Regions from separate parts of the Absiella sp. AM09-50 genome, predicted to be linked through region 2. Evidence: a T-box and tRNA genes for the amino acid it is inferred to sense, from the RefSeq annotation. Region 2 holds a T-box; the other holds one or more tRNA genes.
What was found. A T-box is a leader RNA that pairs with one kind of tRNA and senses whether it is charged. The one in region 2 lies ahead of tyrS (tyrosine--tRNA ligase), so its partner is inferred to be a tRNA-Tyr.
Positions count from the first base shown of each region.

Region 1: it has a tRNA-Tyr gene. The T-box ahead of tyrS (tyrosine--tRNA ligase) is inferred to sense a tRNA for this amino acid. The anticodon was not compared.

Region 1 covers NZ_QVFI01000007.1:22,392-32,876, forward strand. Annotated here, with positions in the region: gene DW114_RS08045 (ribonucleotide-diphosphate reductase subunit beta) at 1-97, opposite strand, end outside; gene DW114_RS08050 (ribonucleoside-diphosphate reductase subunit alpha) at 113-2,626, opposite strand; gene DW114_RS08055 (hypothetical protein) at 2,730-3,374, opposite strand; gene DW114_RS08060 (heavy metal translocating P-type ATPase) at 3,445-6,066, opposite strand; gene DW114_RS08065 (metal-sensing transcriptional repressor) at 6,077-6,340, opposite strand; gene deoD (purine-nucleoside phosphorylase) at 6,484-7,200, opposite strand; gene DW114_RS08075 (RNA-guided endonuclease InsQ/TnpB family protein) at 7,460-8,473, opposite strand; tRNA gene DW114_RS08080 (tRNA-Gly) at 8,782-8,855, opposite strand; tRNA gene DW114_RS08085 (tRNA-Lys) at 8,862-8,937, opposite strand; tRNA gene DW114_RS08090 (tRNA-Gln) at 8,955-9,030, opposite strand; tRNA gene DW114_RS08095 (tRNA-Tyr) at 9,038-9,121, opposite strand; tRNA gene DW114_RS08100 (tRNA-Thr) at 9,140-9,215, opposite strand; tRNA gene DW114_RS08105 (tRNA-Val) at 9,223-9,298, opposite strand; gene DW114_RS08110 (cyclic-di-AMP receptor) at 9,461-9,757, opposite strand; gene DW114_RS08115 (deoxyguanosinetriphosphate triphosphohydrolase) at 9,904-10,485, opposite strand, start outside.
Region 2 covers NZ_QVFI01000010.1:81,890-92,374, reverse strand. Annotated here, with positions in the region: gene trmB (tRNA (guanosine(46)-N7)-methyltransferase TrmB) at 1-198, shown strand, start outside; gene DW114_RS10495 (thioredoxin family protein) at 293-625, shown strand; gene DW114_RS10490 (internalin) at 640-1,401, shown strand; gene murC (UDP-N-acetylmuramate--L-alanine ligase) at 1,414-2,727, shown strand; gene DW114_RS10480 (histidine kinase) at 2,777-3,163, shown strand; gene DW114_RS10475 (hypothetical protein) at 3,163-3,693, shown strand; gene DW114_RS10470 (LacI family DNA-binding transcriptional regulator) at 3,714-4,709, shown strand; T-box leader at 4,745-4,940, shown strand; gene tyrS (tyrosine--tRNA ligase) at 4,986-6,215, shown strand; gene DW114_RS10460 (hypothetical protein) at 6,292-7,056, shown strand; gene DW114_RS10455 (dipicolinate synthase subunit B) at 7,053-7,631, shown strand; gene dapA (4-hydroxy-tetrahydrodipicolinate synthase) at 7,632-8,486, shown strand; gene DW114_RS10445 (sporulation protein Cse60) at 8,515-8,694, shown strand; gene DW114_RS10440 (DUF1540 domain-containing protein) at 8,740-8,904, shown strand; gene DW114_RS10435 (hypothetical protein) at 8,997-9,518, shown strand; gene DW114_RS10430 (oligosaccharide flippase family protein) at 9,538-10,485, shown strand, end outside.

The DNA of each region.
Region 1 (10,485 bases), on a different contig from region 2:
CATTCAGATTGGTGGTGTTTCCATTGATCATACGGCGGTTTCTAACATCACAATCTCCAAATTCATTAAACAGTGGTTTTCTTTTTAACGTTTCCATACAAGTTTTCCTTTCCTATGAGGAGCATGATTCACATTCCTCTACTTCTAATGATTTACTGCGTACATAATATAATGTTTTTACACCATATTCCCATGCGTGAATAAACAGCATCAATACCTGTCGCAGAGTAAATTCATTGGTAATATACAGGTTCACAGATTGTGCCTGATCAATATGACGTGCGCGAATTCCGGCACTTTTTACGATCCATTCCTGATCAATCAGGTGTGCGTTTTTATATAGCCAGAATGTTTTTGCGTTTAAATCCGGTGCAACACGGGCAATCATACTACCTTTTTTCTCTTCTAAAAAATATTTATTCATGATTGGATCTACTCCAGCGCTGGTACCGGAAATAATACTGGTAGAACTGGTTGGTGCAATTGCCAGAAGATAACCATTTCGCATTCCCTGTGCTTTAACAACAGATTGTAGATCTTGCCATGCCGCATTTTTATAATTGCGTTTTTCAAAATATGCTCCTGTTTGCCAGTCACTTCCCATAAAGCAAGAATAGCAGCCCTTTTCTTTTGACAATGCACTACTTGCTTCGATTGCATAATAATTGATTTTCTCAAATAACTGATCAACAAAGTCTAAATGCTCTTGTGATTCAAAGCGGATTCCTTGTTTTACCAGCATATGATGATATCCACTGACACCCAGTCCTATCGCACGATACTTTTGATTGGTAATTTTCGCATAAGGTATTGGATAATAATTTAGGTCAATGACATTATCCAGGGCACGAATGACATGATGAATGATGGTACGTAAATGTTCATGATCGTTGACATCAAGATTACCTAAAGATAAGGAGGCAAGATTACATACCACAAAATCCTGAGGCTTGCTTTTGGATACCACGATGGTTTCTCCATTGATTTCTACGATTTCATCATCATATAATTCTATAGGACTCATATTTTGTGCGATTTCGGTACAAAGATTACTACAGTAGATAATCCCTTTATGATGATTAGGATTACTACGATTGACTAGATCCCGGTTAAATGTAAATGGTGTACCGGTTTCCACAGCACTTTTTAGAATTAGACGGACAAGGTCCTTTAAAACCACGGCACGTTTGGGTAAGGCAGGCTCTTTGATACAAGCCAGATAACGCTGTTCCCATTCCTCTCCATAATAATCCTCCAGATGATAACCCATCACCTTATAAACTTCATGTGGACACAATAGATACCATGTCGCATTTAAATCTTCTTTGGCCATTTTCCAGAACAAATCAGGATAACATATCGCCGGGAATACATCGTGAGCTTTCATACGATCATCCCCATTGTTGGTTCGCAATGCTAAAAATTCAGGCAGATCTTTGTGCCATGCATCCAGATAAACAGCCACAGCGCCCTGACGAACGCCCAATTGATCAACTGCTGTAGCAGTATCATTTACCAATTTAATCCAGCGGATCACACCTCCAGCAGCGCCTTCAAAGCCACGGATATCACTGCCATTTGCTCTGATTTTTCCAAAATACATTCCCATGCCACCGCCATACTTGCTTACCTGCGCAAAGTTGTCGATACTTTTATAAATGTTTTTTAACGTATCATCTACCGTGTCAATAAAGCAGGAAGATAGTTGATGAAATGGTTTTCTGGCATTCGACATGGTTGGTGTAGCCATCGTTACCTCCAGCTTGCTTAACATATCATAAAACTGTTTTGCCCAGTATACCTGATCTTGTTCCTTCATAGCTAAATGCATGGCAATGCCCATAAACATTTCCTGTGGTGTTTCCATGATCTCATGTTGATGGGAACATAGAAGATAACGTTTCGATAACAGATCCAAACCGCTATAGGTGAACAAATGATCGCGTGTATCATCCAGATATGCCGATAATTCATGAATGGATTTTGCGTCATATGCTTTTAAGATATAATCTCCATATATTTTTTGATTCGTTAAGTATACGATTTTATCATAAAAACTATTGATTGATAAGCGTTTCATGCGTGCGGAAATATCCTGATGCAGCTGATAGGATAAAAAACGTGCTGCGATATGCTCCCATTTAGGTGCTTCCTTACTGATGGATTCTACACTGGCTTTGATCAGCATTGCCAGGCGTTCATCCCGTTCCATATCTGGTTTCAAAAAAGTATGAAATTTCTGTTTTAACATAGATAATTGATATGCTTCCTGCGGGAAATCCTTTTGTATCTGTTGAAAAATATGCATCAATTCTTCATCCAGTAGTTCTTCACAAAATTGTTTTAATAATAATCGATTTTCACTTCGCTTAGATCGATAAAGAATATAATTTTTTGCTTCTTTGTAAAACTGGAATTTCATCAGCTGTTCCTCTACCATATCCTGAATCCATTCCACACTGATTTCCTCTCTTTGTGACATCTGCTTTTTTATTGCATCACAAATTTCTTCTAATGTTGTTTCCTTTATTTCGTTATGGGTAGCGATGAATGCTTTTTTTATTGCCTGTTTGATTTTTTCTTCATCAAATACCTGATAACTGCCATCTCGTTTACGTATATTCATAATTTACACATTCCTTCCTTGGCATTAGTATAACGAAATATGAAAAACTCATGCAATTATGATGCCCATGAAATATCAGGAAAAAGAAAAGACAACGCCATCCTTAGGACTTGTTGTCTTCTTTCATTTTGTTTATTTTCGCTGCATATGGGGATTCTTTTAACTCTTCTGAAGCCATATCCAGGTATTTCTTTTCATTCTCTTTGTCTTTCTTGTTGTGATATTGTACGGCCAGCATATAACAGATCATACCTTTATTCCAGCCTTCCACTTGATCTAATTGTTTTTGCATAGAATCAATATAATCAAACTTATCACATAATAAAATATCATACATCATCTTACATTCTTCATAAACTGCATCTTGACCCAGCGATTTGATACGCTCAAGCAATTCTTTACATTTCCCTCTTTTTTCTTCATCAAGATAGTAATAAAATGCTTTTACACTTACATCAAGATTTTGTTTTTTATTCAAACGAAGGGATAATAATTCATCAAAGGTTTCTTCCACTTTTTTATAATCCGGCATCATCATATAGGCATTCATTTTCATATATAGACGATTGAAATAAGGAAAGAAATATTTGCTGGCAAACCCATCAGCAATCTTAAAAAATGCATCAAACTCACGATTTTTCAACGTACTCATAAAACGTTTTAATAGATATCGTTTATATAGCTGTGTTCCTACAACCATAACAACCATAATAACAATAAATAGGATCCAAAATTTTGTATTATCCATAAGACACCTCTTTCTTGATGAGATAATTGTACTATATTTTCCTTATGAAATCACTATCCTATTCATAAAGTTATTTAAAATTTCTCAAACGCAATGCATTGGATACTACGCAAACAGAGCTTAATGCCATTGCCCCGCCTGCAAATACCGGCGATAACAATGGGCCGCCAAACAGATGTAAGACACCAGCCGCAATTGGGATACCCAAAGAATTATAGAAGAATGCCCAGAATAAATTTTGATGAATGTTTCTGATAACAGCTTTTGACAAGCGGATTGCTTGTAAAACGTCCTGAAGATTATCTTTCATTAAGACAATATCCGCACTTTCTAAAGCAACATCGCTGCCACTGCCAATAGCAATTCCTACTTCACTTTGCATTAAGGCAACTGCATCATTGATACCATCACCAACCATGGCAACTTTTTTACCTTGTTGTTGCAGCATCTGTACCTGATTTCCTTTTTGATCAGGCAGTACCTGTGCAATCACATGTTCAATGCCTGCCTGTTTTGCGATTGCCTGCGCTGTAATTTTGTGATCTCCTGTCAACATTACAACATCAATGCCCTGATTTCGTAGTTGTGTAACTACTTCTTTCGCATTTGATTTTAACTGATCAGCAATTGCAAATATTGCTAAAAGTTCATCTTCCAAATACAGATAGACCACAGTTTTACCTTCTTTACGATATTTTTCTTCCTGATTTTGAAATTGCTTTGACACTGTGCTATCTGATTTGTTTCCGATAAATAATTTTTTACCTTCATAATCAGCTTCCAATCCCTGTCCATTGATGGTTTTAATTTGTGCTAATGATGGAATTTTGATATCCTCATCTGCGGCTTTCTTTAAGATTGCAGTTGCAAGAGGGTGCTTACTGCCTTGTTCTAAAGCTGCAGCCAATGCCAGAACTTCTTTTTCATGTTTTGAGGTTGCTATATCTGTAACAACTGGCTGACCAATGGTTAAGGTTCCAGTTTTATCAAAAACAATCGTATCAATTTGGCTGGCAGTTTCCAGTGCTTCCCCACTCTTGATAAATATACCCAGCTGGGCTGCTTTTCCAGTACCAACCATGATTGCTGTAGGAGTTGCTAATCCTAAAGCACATGGACAAGCGATAACCAGAACGCTTACAAATATTGTTAATGCAAAAGAGAAATCTTTTGTGGCAATATACCATAATATACCGGCAATAAAAGCGATAAGCATAACTGTAGGTACAAAATATAAAGAAATACGGTCCGCAATACGGGCAATTGGTGCTTTTTTGCCCTGTGCCTCCTCTACCATTTGAATTATCTTAGATAATGTTGTATTTTCCTGTGTAGCGCTGCATTTCATAACCATACGTGCATCAAGATCAATCGTACCCTGAATTAAAGCATCTCCATTTTGCTTTTTGACTGGCATACTTTCACCTGTCAACATGCTTTCATCCACATTTGCACCTGTGCCTACCACAATTCCATCAACTGGGATATGCTCTCCAGGTTTCACTACCAGCAGATCTCCTTCATTGATTTCATCTATTTGAATCGTGATTTCTTTATCATCTCGAAGTAAGGTTGCCTCATCAGGGCGCAGCTGCAACAAAGCAGATATCGCACCTGTTGATTTTTTCTTTGAAATACTTTCTAAGTGCTTGCCAAATTGAACAAGTGCAACAACCACGCCTGCTGATTCAAAATATAAAGTGTGAACAGCATGCATGTTGCCCTGCATAATTTGAATAAGCGATACTAAAGAATATAAATAGGCACTTCCTGTACCAACTGCGACAAGTGTATCCATATTTGGTGATTTATGAATAAGTGCTTTAATTCCACGTGTAAAGAAATGGCTGCCTAAGATCAATATGATCGTTGCTAAGATGAATTGGATAAACGCAAAATTAAAAGGGTGTGTCTTATAGTAAATGATATCAGGTAATGGTAACTCAAAACTACCCAGCATGTGTGACATTCCGATATATAATAAAACTGCAGCAATGCCTAAGGTGATATAGACACGTAGACTTTCATAGTCTTTTTTTATTGTCTGAGTTTTCTCCTCTTTATGGATATGTGCATGAAAACCAGCCTTTTCAATTGCTTGTATCATTTCAGAGATTTTAATTTTTTGATGATCATAAGATATGGTTGCCTGATTCATCACTAAGTTTACATCTGCAGAGATGATACCTTCTTTTTTTCTAAGTACTCGCTCAATAGAACTGCTACAGGAAGCACAGCTCATCCCTTCGATATCTAAAAGGCAAGTCGATGATACTGCATTTTCCTTCAGCGTGAAACCAGCTTTTGCGATTGCTGACTTCCATGCGTCAAAGTCACGTTTTGTGTATGATATCGTAACCTGATTCAATACCAGATTTACGCTCGCCTGCTGGATATCGTCAAATTTTGATAGAATTCTTTCCACACTGGCAGCACAGGAGGCACAGCTCATTCCTTCCACAGCGAATGTTTCACTATGAGATTCTTCTTTTTCGCTTAAAGAAAAGCCTGCTTTTTGTAATGCTCTATCACATGTTTCTGTGTTGATTTTTTGTTTAGAAGTGATGGTTACTTCATTCAAAATCAAATTTACTTCTGCATTTTCAATACCATCCTGTTTTTTTAAAATTCTTTCAACAGCAGCTGCACAGGACGCACAGCTCATGCCGTCCACATGATATGTTTTTCGCATAATAACCTCCTTATTTCAATAGTATAGATATAATATCCTCTATCTCTTTTAATTTTTCATCACTGTCTTGTTCGTTCATTGCGTTTTTTACACAACTTTGTAAATGCCCGCTTAGTATATGCATATTTGCTTTTTTCAACAAGGCAGTGGAAGCGAAAATCTGATTTGAGATATCAATACAATAACGATCATCTTCAATCATTTTAATGATACCTTCCAGCTGACCTTTTGCTGTTTTTAAATTCTGTAATGCTTTTTTTCTTTCTGGCGTCATAGATTACCTCCCCCCACCGGTGGTGGGATATTCACATTATAGGAAATAATATATAAGAAGTCAAATCATATGCCTTTATGCTTTTTGTAATAGTGACTAGATAAAAAAAGTATTCCTTAAACGATTAAGGAATACAATTTTGATTATAATTGAATCGTGGCTTCCAATGCAACTTCCATCATATTATTGAAAGAAGTTTGACGTTCTTCAGCACTCGCCCCTGCATGTGTAACCAAAGAATCAGAAATCGTCAATAAACAAGCCGCCTTTTTGCCTAGAATCGACGCATTGTGGAATAAAGCAAAGCTTTCCATTTCAACACATACACATCCATGTTTCTGATAAAAATCATTATGATCATCAACATTATCTTCGTGATAAAATACATCACTTGAATGGATACGTGCTTTTGTTAAATGCTTGTTTAATTTTTGTGCTGCGTTTTCTAATACGTCATTTAAAGAATCACTAGGATATTGAATATCACCAGATTTACCAGCCTGAGCCAAAGCAAATGTAGATTCACTCCAAGCACTTTCTGCTAAAACCAAATCGTATAATTCTAAAGTATCCGTATAAGCACCAGCACTGCCGATACGTATAATGTTTTCAACATCATAAAATTTATATAACTCATAAGAATAGATACCAATACTAGGCATTCCCATACCAGAGCCCATTACAGATACCTTATGTCCTTTATATGTTCCTGTATAGCCAAACATATTTCTGACTGTATTAAACTTGACTGGATTTTCTAAATAAGTTTCTGCGATATATTTCGCACGCAAAGGATCTCCAGGCATTAAAACTGTTTTGGCAATATCTCCAGGTTGTGCTGCATTATGTGGTGTTGACATAAAAATTCCTCCTTATAAACTACTCATTCATTATATCATTAGAAATATAAATTTGCATTATAATCCAGCACCAAATACTGTAAATTTAGCGTCAAATACTTGTAAATACTCAAAATAAAAGCATGCTGAAACCAAAATTTCAACACGCTCTTTTAAGGTTCGAACTCTATGGCAGGTTTCGTGCATTTCGCATGTGGAGTGCCTTCTCCCGTCCCATAACTGTATACAAGGATATTATGGGCTAATCACATTTCTGTGATTATAGTGTTTGTAGAATATTAAGTGCTCCTACAACATCACGATGGGCATGATAACCACAGGAGCAATGATAATCACGATCATCTGCATGGTTGATTTTACCACATTTCGGACATTTTTGTGAAGTCATATATGGATTTATATAACGTACTTCTATTCCTTCCAGCTCAGCTTTATATTCAATAAATTCCTGTAAACGTCGATATGACCATAAATATATATTTTCACATTTACGAACATTGAACCTTCGATTGATTCTTGTTAATTTTTCCATTTTTATAACACCAATATTTTCTTTAACAGCAAAATCTACAATTTGTCTTGATATTTGATGATCATAATTTGTTAATACATGGCTTAATTTATGCTTAAAAGCGATTAGTTTCTTATATTGTTTCATTTTTTGCAGCTTTTTGATGTGACCACGTAATTGTCTTTGACGATAACGTATTTCACGACCATTACCAAAAAAGCGAACTTTACCCTCACTCGTTGCAACAACAGCAGGTACCTTGATTCCGATATCAATTCCCATCTGTTTTTTCGAATATATTCGTCTTTCTTGTAATTGCAAATAAATGACAGCGTACCATTTCTGATGGCTATGTACAATTTGGAGATTCATTGGTTTTCCCATCTTCAATCGTTTTAATTGTTGCTCATTTTGATAAAAAGGAACATACAACTTACGTTTTCTATCCGACAGCCCTAACTCTAAAATCAAATTTTCTTTAATCCAATATGAGGAATTACTCCAATAACTGGAATAGCAAAATCGAAATGGTGTTTCTTCTTTCTCATTAAACCAATTTTTTGCTTCTGCCAAAACCAGATGCTTAGAGTTGTAAGATATCCGATTGCTAATATCCTTATAGCGATATTCGTATGTCTTATGCTCTTTCAAAAAGATGTCGTGAATTCTTCCTACTTCTGATTTAAAATTTTTCTCATAATCTAAAAGGTCTTTTTCTATCTCATTGTTAACAATTAATGAGAGTTTTATCATTAGATACATATTATCACACTCCCTACATTATATATATACGTAAAAAAGGTGTGAAAATCCTAAAAAATTTTTAAAATAGCAAAAACAACCTATGACTAGTTAAAAAAGTGCAATTATCGTAATGGTCAGCGGAAAACATTGTCCCCACCATGTCATATTAATAAAAATGCACCTTAAATGTTCGTAGGCCAAGCGATCGCATTCCAGGTTCGTCCCCAGCCAATCAATCTATATAACCAAATCCCCCACAGGAACCGTCCAATAGCAGACTTCAGCCAAAAAAACACCAACCTTGCGATTGGTGTACGTTTCATAGATGGAGCGGATGATGAGAATCGAACTCACGTAGTCAGCTTGGAAGGCTGAAGTTCTACCATTGAACTACATCCGCAATAAATGGTGACCCGTGGGCGATTCGAACGCCCGACCCTCTGATTAAAAGTCAGATGCTCTACCAACTGAGCTAACGGGTCATTTATTGTTTATTGATTGGCTGGGGTAACTGGACTCGAACCAGTGGAATGCCAGAGTCAAAGTCTGGTGCCTTACCGCTTGGCTATACCCCAAGAAGTATGGTGGGGAGGGACGGATTCGAACCGCCGAACCATAAGGAACTGAGTTACAGTCAGCCGCGTTTAGCCTCTTCGCTACCTCCCCAGCATTTTTTTATTAAGATGGTGCCGACTAGAGGAATTGAACCCCCAACCTACTGATTACAAGTCAGTTGCTCTACCAATTGAGCTAAGTCGGCAAATTCATGGTGGAGGTTAACGGACTTGAACCGCTGACCCTCTGCTTGTAAGGCAGACGCTCTCCCAACTGAGCTAAACCTCCAACTCTTTATTTCTTAGCACTTCCTTGCCTCAGTGCCCTAATATAATACCATCTACATTTATATCTGTCAACAACTTTTTTTCTTTTTTTTAATTTTTTTATTTATTTTTTTCTTAAGCCTTAAATCTCCCTTAATAAAAGGCCTTTAGACGATTTACAAAACTAACTGGCACCCATTCCAATAATCTTTGCATACTCATCTAACGCAATTTGATAGATTAAAACCTTGCCAAAAAACGGTAAATTTTTATCTTTATTATGATGGCGGCTTGCATTACGCAATTTATCAATCACTTGTTCAACTTGATTTTCTTCAACTCCAAGCAATAAAATAGTTTCACCATATCTAACAAATTCACCTGTGCTTGCAACTTCTGTTGCAGTAAAGCCACCCTGAATCAGCGCAGATGTTATTTCATCAATAAATTCATCATTTGCTACAATCAACAATAATTTCATCCTTAAATACACCTCATGTATTATCATAACATAATTTCTTATAAAATACATATCATCCTAATATAAATTCATCTATTATCTGAATCTCTTATAACGATATAATTTTTTTAATTTGCTTTATCATAAAAAGAGATGAATCATCACATTCATCCCATTCCATTTAATTCTCTATATAACTGTTTTGCATAGCTGTCTGTCATTCCACACACAAAATCTGTAGCCAATAAAAGTCTGCGATATAATTTTTGATTATCACTTAATCCACTTTTGCATTCTTCATGGTAGTTATCCAAATAATTTTTAGACATTAGCTGGATATATTTCATTTGTATCTCACTAATATCTTCAGTACTATCATATGAAATTAAAGCATCCACAAAACGATCTAATAAAAAAGTAATCACTTCATTCCCCATCAATTCTATACGAAGAATGGAAGAATGATTATATATTCGCTCAAATGCGAATTTTTTCAGATTATTAATCAGTGCGCCCTGACTTCCTGTTGTGATTAATTCTTGTGTAAATTGTCCTGTCATGATTTCTTCATAATGTTCAATAAATGCCATAGTAATCTGAGATACACAAAATAATTGTTTTTTTGTCAGCCATCCAAATACCGCAGCTTTATATGGATCATCATCACTATCTTCTAATTCTTTCGCATCTTTTAGAAGTTTCATCAATAATTCTGCACCATATGAATCCTCAGCTGATTGTATAACCTG
Region 2 (10,485 bases):
GACAATAGTTCTTTATTTGAATATTCTGTTATTGAATTTCAAAAGTGCGGCTGGTTTTTACATGATTTCAGTGTAGATTTCAGAAGAAATGAACATGATGAGGATGCAATCAGTGAATATGAACGCAAATTCATGGAAAAAGGACAACCAATTTATCGTGCTGTCTGGAAGAAGTATCCTATCAAAAATGAAAATTAAGATAATTTATGAAATAAAGAAATTATTTTTCATAAAATGATGATATAATAAATAAAGTGAGTAGAAATCTCGGTAAGAAAGGCTGCGTGTGATCATGAAAGAATATATGAATGAAATCACTTCAATGGAAGAATTTGAAAAAGCGTATCATGAAAAAGGCGTACAGGTGTTCACCTTCAGTGCTGACTGGTGTCCAGACTGTCAATTTATAAAGGGTTTTATGCCTGATTTAGTAAAAGCATATCCTGATTATCATTTCTACTATGTGGACAGAGATCAGTGTATGGAAATTGCTCAGGATCAGATGATTATGGGAATCCCAAGCTTTGTAGGTGTAAAAGATGGTGTAGAAACTGGACGCTTCGTGTCTAAACTAAGAAAAACAAAAGATGAAATTGATGCCTTTTTGAAAGCATTAGATAAATAAGGAGGCATAAAAGAATGGGTGTTTTTAAGAAGTTTGTGAATCTGTTATTTGATGAATCTGATGCAGATATCATCGTAGAAGATGAATTGGAAAATATAGAATTTAAAGAACCAAAAAAAGAAAAAACAATAAAACAGGAACCTGTAAGGGAAGATTTGTATACTTATGAAGAAGAACGTACCTTTGAGCGAACTGATAAAGTAAAGACAAAGGAAGAAAAGAAAAAGTTTGTAAGTATAGATCTGGAAGATGATGCTCCTCAGGTAAAACCTGAAGTAAAAGAAAAAAAGACAATCGTACAACAGCGTCCTGTCTTACAGAAAAACGAAAAGAAAGAATTTGAGTTTACACCAGTGATATCACCAATCTTTGGCGCAAAAGAAGAAGAAAAGAAGAAAAAAGAAATCAAGAGAAAACAAAGCGTTGATATCTTGAAGAAATCTTCCTCTGTGAAGAAAAAGCCTAATCCATTAGGAACGATTATTTCACCATATTATGGTGTTAGTGAATTAGAAGAATTTGAAGAAGAGGCAAAAGAAGAAATTGCCGCGAAAGAAAAGGCGAAACAGACACCAGTTGAAACACCAAGTGATGATGTTGAAATCAAACGCATGGATGAGATTGAAGAAATCAATAATGTGACACTTGATGAAATCCTGGTTGATGATATAAAAAATGATAGTGAAGAAGATCTGATGCAGATCTCCCTGTTTGGGGAATCTACACCCGTTCATGAAGCAGATAAAGAAACATATAAGCTAAAGGAAGAAGAATAAGGGGTGAATGAAATGCTGTATCATTTTATAGGTATTAAAGGAAGCGGTATGGCTTCTCTTGCGGAAATCGTAAATGATCGAGGAGATGAAGTAAACGGTTCAGATATAGAAAAATATATCTTTACACAGAAACCATTAGAAGAACGTGGTATTCAAATCACTGGATTCGATGAAAAAAATATTGTGGAAGGCTCTACAATCATTATTGGAAATGCATTCCATGAGGATAACCCAGAAGTAAAAAGAGCTTTAGAACTAAAGGCTGAAAACAAAGCAACAGTGTACTGGTATCATGAATTTTTAGGACAACTGGTACAAGAATATACCAGTGTATCTGTAGCGGGTACCCATGGAAAAACTACCACAACAGGAATGCTTTCCCATGTGATGTCACTTGTTGCGCCTACTGGTTATCTGATCGGTGATGGAACAGGAGAAATGCCGGAAAACAGTAAGTATTTTGTTTTGGAATCCTGTGAATATCAGCGCCATTTCCTGGCATATGAACCACAATATGCCATCATTACCAATATTGAATTAGACCATGTAGATTATTATAAAGATATGGCAGATTATTGTAACGCTTTTGAAACATTCGCTAATCAGGTGAAAAAAGGCGTTGTCATCTTTGGTGATGATGAAAGTACAAGAAGTTTAAATGTAAACACAGCGCATCTGTATTATGGTCTGCATGACGATAATGATGTGCAGGCTGTCAATATTGTGCAGGGTGAAGATGGCATGTCTTTTGATGTGTTATACAAAAAAAATCTGTTTGGCAGTTTTAAACTTCCGTTTGTTGGGAAACCTTTATTATGGAACAGCCTTGGTGTCATCGCATTAGGTATTATGGAAGGCTTGCGTGCTGAAGTACTACAGAATGGATTAGAGAGCTTTCCAGGTGTAAAACGTCGTTTTACGATTGAAGAAAACCATGGTAATATCTATATTGATGATTATGCGCATCATCCAACAGCTGTGAAATATATGATCGAAGCAGCGAAAATCAAATATCCTGGCAAGAAAATTATCGCATTGTTTAAACCTGATCGCTATTCACGTATCTATTATTTTATGGATCGTTTTGCGAAAGAACTGGATGCAGCAGATGAAGTTTATCTTTGCCACTTCCCGGAAAATGCTGCAAAAGAGGAAGGTATTGATATCACGATTGATGATCTTGCTAAGCTTAGCAGCAAAGCAAAAGTCATCAAAGAAGATGAAGAAGCAGCTAAGATGCTGGCATCACGTGGACCTGCTGTTTACTTGTTTATGAGCAGCAAGGATATTTATAAGTTAAAAAATGTTGTAAAAAGTTTTCAATAATGTTGAAAATGGTTACAGATTGTTGTAATATATTGAGAGAGGTGTTCCTATGGAATTAGATCAGTTACTGAATTTGTTAAGTGTTGTGGCAGGAAAATGTCTGCCAATCTTAGGTTTTATCGTATTGGTGTTTCTTATCATATTTGTAAGACACCTGATCATTCTTTTAAAATCTGCGAATGAGGCAGTTATCAGTATGACGAAAACGCTGGATACAGCAAATAAGGAACTGGAAACCCTCGAAAAACCATTAAACACGTTAAATGAGCTAAGCGATACCATCGATACTGTACATGAAGCCAGCAAAACAGCTGTGCGCAGTGCATTGGTGGCGATTATCGAAAATCTTGGCGCCATTAAAGAGTGGGCTTTGCAAAAAAGTAAAAAAGAAGATACAACAACCGCTGTCAGAAGCGATATGGAAGGAGAAGAATGATGGAAAACGACTGCGAAAAAGAAGTAGATTCTATGGAAAAAGAAGCAAAATATACCATTATTCAAATGGAAGATGATGTAGATGGTGATCAAAGCTTTCTGGATGATACCAAAAAGGAAGTGAGTCGTTTATATCAGGACTTTCGTGATTGGCTTTCTGAGAATGTTGATAGTGAAGAGATTAGTGCAAGGTTGAAAAAATTAAAAGAAGACACTGCGGATGTGCTTGAAAAAGGCAAGACAAAAACAGAAGCGTTTGTGAAACGTGAGGATGTACAAAATGCCAAAGAAAAAGTCGTATCTGCTGGTGAGAAAGTAATGGATGGTGTTAGTGATGGGCTTCATACGATCATGGAGAATGAGCATGTATCGAAAGCAATGGACTCTATCAGTGACACGATTACAAGTGTAAAAAATGACGAACGTGTAAAACGAAATGTCAACAAGTTGAAAAAAGGCACATTAAAAGCGGCAACACATGCATTTAATGGCTTAAAAAAGGTGCTGGACACCGATGATAGTGACGAATAAGGTCAGAAGGGATAACTGTTATGAAAAGAATTACAATTTATGATGTCGCAAAAGAAGCAGATGTATCATTGGCAACGGTATCTCGTGTTATTAACGGAAGTGAAGTAGTACGTGAGGATACACGAGTAAAGGTACAGGAGGCAATTGAAAAATTAGGTTATAAGCCAAATGCAATTGCACAGGGTCTGGCATTACAGAAGACTACAACCATTGCATTGATCGTTCCAGAAGCCAGCTATTTTTATACTGGACAAATCATCAATGGTTTAATTGATGTAGCAAAAATTTATAAATATAACATTATGCTACATACAACAACAGAAGGTATTAGTGAAATGAATGATATCATTGAAAATATCATTAAATCACGTGTGGATGGCGTTGTGATCTTCAATGATAAACTGAATAAAGATGAATTGAAACAGCTGACAAACTATCAGATTCCAATCGTTGTTATTGGCAATAAGATGTCTGATGATACAGTAGGTTCTGTTTATGTTGATTATGCAAAACTGGTATATGATTATGCAATGAAATGCATCAAAGCAGGAAAGACAGATCTTGCACTTGTAGAAGACCGTAAGAATCCAGCGATGATCAAACAATTAAAAGATGGTCTGGAAAGAGCGTTTGCTGATTCTGGTATGAAGTTTGAAAATTATATTGCAATTCCAAAAGAATACCGTTCTTCTTATTTATTCCTGAAAGAATATATGAGTGGAAATATTCACCATGATGTTATCATCACATATCGTGATTCACAGGCAATGGCTGTATTAAATACAGCAAAAGAAGCTGGTTTGAGTATTCCTGATGATATGGAATTAGTTTGTATCTTAGATAGTAAATATAATGCAATGGCACGTCCTCAGATTTCAGGATTCAAGATTCCTGATTATGACTTAGGTGCTGTCGCCATGCGTTTGTTGACAAAGATGCTGACAGAAGAAAACGAAGTTATGGATAAAGAAATTGAATTAAGCTATATCTTTACACCTCGTAAATCTACAAAATAAGATTGACAAACGAAATAAAATACATATACTTAAATACAAAGGCTATGAAAAGAAAAGAGCACAGTGAAATGTTATAGAGAGTGCATGGCTGGTGAGAATGCATACAGAAAACTGTGAAATACACCTTGGAGCTGCTTTATGCAAAGTAAAGCCGTATTCTCACGTTAAGAGATGAAAGTGCGCTTGTAAAAGCGAACTAAGGTGGTACCACGTAGTTATTGCGTCCTTGGATCAAGGACGTTTTTTTATGGAAGAAAGGAAATTATGAACATGGAAATGAAATTATTTGATGAATTGAAATGGAGAGGACTGATCAATGATGTGACAAGTCCTGATCTGGAAGAAAAATTAAACGCCGGAGGAATGACATTCTATATAGGTACAGACCCTACAGGGGATTCTTTACATATTGGACATTACTCATCTTTATTATGCGCTAAACGTTTAGCTGCTCATGGACATCACCCATTGATGCTGGTAGGTGGCGCTACAGGATTTATTGGTGATCCAAAGGCAACTGGGGAACGTAATATGTTAACGAAAGAAGTATTACAACACAACTATGATTGTCTAAGTGCACAGATCAAAGAACTGTTTGGCTTTGAAATGGTAAATAATCTGGACTGGACAAAAGATTTAAGTGTAATTGATTTTTTGCGTGATATTGGAAAATACTTCAATATCAATTACATGATCAATAAAGAAACAGTAAAGAGAAGACTGGAAAGTGGTATCAGCTATACTGAATTCTCTTATATGATTCTTCAGGCAATGGATTTCTTACACCTTTATGAAGCAAAAGGATGTACTTTACAGTTAGGTGGACAGGATCAGTGGGGAAACATTACCAGTGGTTTGGAATTGATTCGTAAAAAACATGGTGCAGATGTAGAATGCTATGGTATGACAATGCCTTTGATCACAAAAGCAGATGGTACAAAATTTGGAAAGAGTGAAACAGGTACTGTATGGCTGGATAAATCAAAAACAAGTTCTTATGAAATGTATCAGTTTCTGGTAAATTCTGAAGATGCCAAAGTAATTGATTACTTAAAGAAACTGACATTCTTAGGCAAAGAAGAAATTGATGCATTAGAAGATAGTCTAAATAAAGAACCACATAAACGTGAAGCACAAAAAGCACTTGCCAGAGAAGTTGTCACATACTTACATGGAGAAGATGAATATCAGAAAGCATTAAAAATCACGAATGCATTATTCAGAGGCAATATCAAAGATTTAGAAGCAAATGAAATCAAAGATGCGTTACATGGTATGGAAGCAAAATCTATAGATGACAACATGCCTTTGCCAGACGCACTGGTTGCGGCAGGTATTGCCAGCAGTAAACGTGAAGCCAGAGAATGGATCAATCAGGGATCTATCCAGATCAATGGCGAAAAGATTCAGGATGTTGCATTTGTGGTAAGCAGTGCAAATGCGATCAGTGAAAATCATACCTTGATCAAAAAAGGAAAACGTAATTATTTTGTAATTGAACAGTAGGAATCGAAAGATTCCTGCTTTTTAATTAGGGACCATTTTCTATTTTTTACATATGATATAACGAGGAGAGATAGTTATGATAACTGCTGTTGTTTGCAGTGACGATAGAATGCGTTACGTATGTAAAAGTCTGCATATGGAAATGGAAATCATCGCAATTGATGAGGATAGTGACTTTTTAACATTGCCCCGTCTGGATGCGATTATTTTACCAGTAAAAGGAATTGATGATGAAGGATATATGAAGCTGTATGATTCTTTGGTTCATGTACCTTCCATGTTTTGGCAGATTCAAAAAGATATGATTATATTTTCAGGAATGGAAACTTCTTATATCTCAGCACTACCTATGAAAAAATACTATTATATGAAGGATACGACTGTGATTGATGAAAACGCCATATTGACGGCAGAGGGTATCCTGCATCTTTTGATTACATCGCTTGCGAAAAGTTTATATGATATCCAGATTGATATCATCGGTTATGGACATTGCGGGAAAGCGATTTATCGTATGTTAAAAAGTCTGGATGTAAAGGTGCGTGTGATTCGCAGGGATTGTATAGAAGATGATACATTTATGACCACAAAGCATTGGAAACAATGTGGAGATGTCATTATCAACACATCCATTGAGAAACTTATGGATGCAGACTTGATGCGTTCATGGAAAAATGCACCTTTGATCATTGATATCGCTACACCAGATGTTGTGGATAAGCAATGTGCAAAGGAACTAGGTATTCCATATCAAAAAGAAGGAAATCTGCCAGGAAGGTTCTGTGCAGAAAGTGCTGGGAAAATCATTGCCGATTATGTCAGGGGGAAATTGATAAAATGAAAAATCAGCATATTTTATTTGGAATTTGCGGCTCATTCTGTAATCATGCCGCAGTTTTAAAAGAATTCGAAAAATTATGCGAAGAAAACGATGTACAGGCAGTTGTCAGTGAGAATGTATTTACCTGTAATACCCGTTTCTTTCAACATGAAGATTTTATTTCACGTCTGGAAAAGGCAAGTCATAAGCCAGTCATTCATACAATAGTAGAGGCGGAAAAGGTTGGACCATCCAATGCTTATGATATCATGATCATTGCGCCAATGAGTGCGACAGTTGCCGCAAAGATGGTGCTTGGAATATATGATCATCCGGTAACACTTGCGGCAAAGGCAATGCTTAGAAATAATCGCAATATTGTATTTGGCATAGCCAGCAACGATGGCTTAAGCATCAGCGCAAAAAATATCTTTACACTGATCAATTTGAAACATTTCTTTGTGATTCCATTTGCTCAGGATGCACCATTTGAAAAAGAAAGAAGTATCGTCAGTAAGTGGAATCTGTTAGAAAAAACTGCTGACATGGCTTTAGAAGACCGCCAGATCCAACCAATACTTTACGGGGGTGATTAGATGCAGAAAGTAATGGTCGCTTTGATTACACCATTTACGAAAGAAAATGAAGTGGATTATGATGCATTGACAAAAATCGTCAAACGATTGATGAGAGAAGGATGTGATGGTTTTATTGTCTGTGGAACAACAGCCGAAACACCAACTTTAAGAGAGGCAGAACGCTATGCAGTCTTACAGCATGTTTTATCGATTGTACAGGGGAATTGTGAAGTGTGGTTTGGCTGTGGCAGAAACTGTACACGTGATACAATTCGTTTGATTCGCAAAGCACAAAAGTATGCGATTGACGGTGTTCTTGTGGTAACACCTTACTACAACAAGCCTTCCCAGCGAGGACTATATGAACATTATCATGCAATTGCTTCTGCGATTGATTCCAATATCATGTTGTATAATGTTCCAGGCCGCTGTGGTGTAGAGTTACAATATGATACGATTCGTAAGCTTGTCTATGAACATAAAAATATCGTAGGACTGAAACAGGCAAGTCATGACTTAGATACGGTCGTGAAATTAAAAAAAGAATTCCCATTATTCAGAATCTACAGCGGAGAGGATGGCTATTTTGATGAAGGCTTTGATATTGGCATGGATGGATTAATATCCGTTATGGGACATTTCAATATGGAGAAGCTGCAGCGTTTTATTAAGGAAGGCAGAAAAGACAATCGATTATGCAAAGAGTTATACAAAGAAGCTTCTTTGACCTTTTGTGACGCATCCCCAGCACCGGTGAAATATTTATTATCACGTAAAAAAGAATGTGAAAATATATTGCGTTTACCCATGTGTGCAATCAATCGGGAAAAAGAACTATTGTTATCTTCTTATTTCGACAACGAAGAAGAATAAAACATGATATCCTGTTGCTGGTGATCATATGAAACAGGTAAAGGTGTTTGATGAGGAGCATGAAGATGATTTAAGTGATAGTATCAATGCATTTTTGATGGAACAGGAAGACATTCAGCTTATTGATATCCGCTTCTCTGTGGCGGTCTGTGATTGCGATGATGGACAAATTTATTGTTTTAGCGCTTTACTGCTATATGAGGCATAATCCCATGAATCGCTCACATACTAAGCTTGTTGGAGGTGTGATCAGATGCAGAAAAAAACAGAAATCTTATGCAACGTACATTCCTGTGTTTATCAGAAGGATAACCATTGTGAAGCTGAAACTATCAGCGTTTGCTGTGACAATTGTGTAGAACCAAATCACTGTCATGAAACTGAATGTAACTCATTTCGTTGTAAATGCGGTAAATAAGCGGCCAATTGGCCGTTTTATTTTTGTCACATATTCCAGTTTCATTGTTTAATTTTTAGATATTTGATATAATGTAAGGCAGAGGTGATGTTATGCGTAAAGTTTTTCCATTGATCCTGTGTATGCTGCTGCTTTTAAGTGGCTGTAATAAACGCAGTAAACAGGAAGAAGAAAGTATGAAAAACTATGAAACATTTATCAATGCCGTAATCAATAACAAAGGAATTGAAACCAAAAGTATTCCTTTTGACTATAGATTGGTTCAGCAAAAGCTGGATGATGGTTCTTATGAATATGAAGTACAGATTGACAATCCCCGTGTTGCCATGTATGATATTCAGGCGATTGCGGTCAATCAGGCAAATGATTCTAATACAAATGTTTATCCCTGTATCGGAATTCTGGGAAAAGATATTTCAGAAAGCTTTAATTTGATTCCATATCAGTCTAATCCAAATCTAGATTATTGGAAGGGAATTGGCTTAAATGGAATTTCTAAAGATAAACAATTTACACTAAATGTAATGGTATCATGGAAAGATAGTACCAGAGCAAATAAATACAGTGTATTCTTCAATTGCAGTTATGCTGAAAAAAGCGAAAATGAAGGATAAGTAGAAAGGTTTTGAAGACATGAATAAACAAAAAAATTCCAATAAGAAGCAATCCATGATTGCTGGGGCACTGATATCATCTGCCGGTATCTTTGTTGCAAAATTCATTGGTTTATTTTACGCCGTACCCTTTAATACATTGCTTGGAAATGAAGCCAATGTGGCAATGTATGGGGTTGCCTACAATATTTACAGTTACCTGCTGAATATATTTACAGCGGGTTTTCCCTTTGCAGTGGCAACATTAATTGCAAAGTATACAAGTAAGGGAGATTATCGTACATCTTTATTGGTAAGAAAATTAGCAACCCTTGTCATGATCTGCTTTGGCGCATTTGCCATGCTGTTAGTCATTGTATTTTCTTCACCACTTGCCAAGCTAGTGTTACCGGCATCAGATATCGGTGTATCACAGGCATCGGGAATATTAGAACCTGCGGTTCAAATCGTATCTACATCGGCAGACTTATCCACGATGCGTCTGGTATTGATTTTGATCAGCTTTGCGTTATTCTTTGTGCCAGTATTAAGTGCTACTCGTGGTTTTTATCAGGGCTTAAAAGAAATGGAAGTATATGCATTATCCCAAGTGCTTGAACAGATTGCACGTGTCGCATTCCTTTTGATTTTAAGTGCTGTTGCGATTTATATGTTTAACTATGGACATGTATGGAGTGTCTATTTTGGTGTGTTATCCACCAGCGTTGCCGCAATCCTTGCCTTTATGCATTTAAAACTGTATGATCGAAAAATCATGCCACAGATGCGTAAAAAAGCGAAGGCCCAGGAGGATCAGGGTGTTACGGATAAAAAAGCAATCATGCAGGAATTAATCATGATCGCTATGCCATATCTTTTCTCCGCAGTTCTTGGATATAGTGATACCATTGTGAATACAGTTTTTCTAAAAAGCGGACTAGAAGCACATGGCAATACCAGTGAAGAAATCGTTTTAATCACAGGCTGT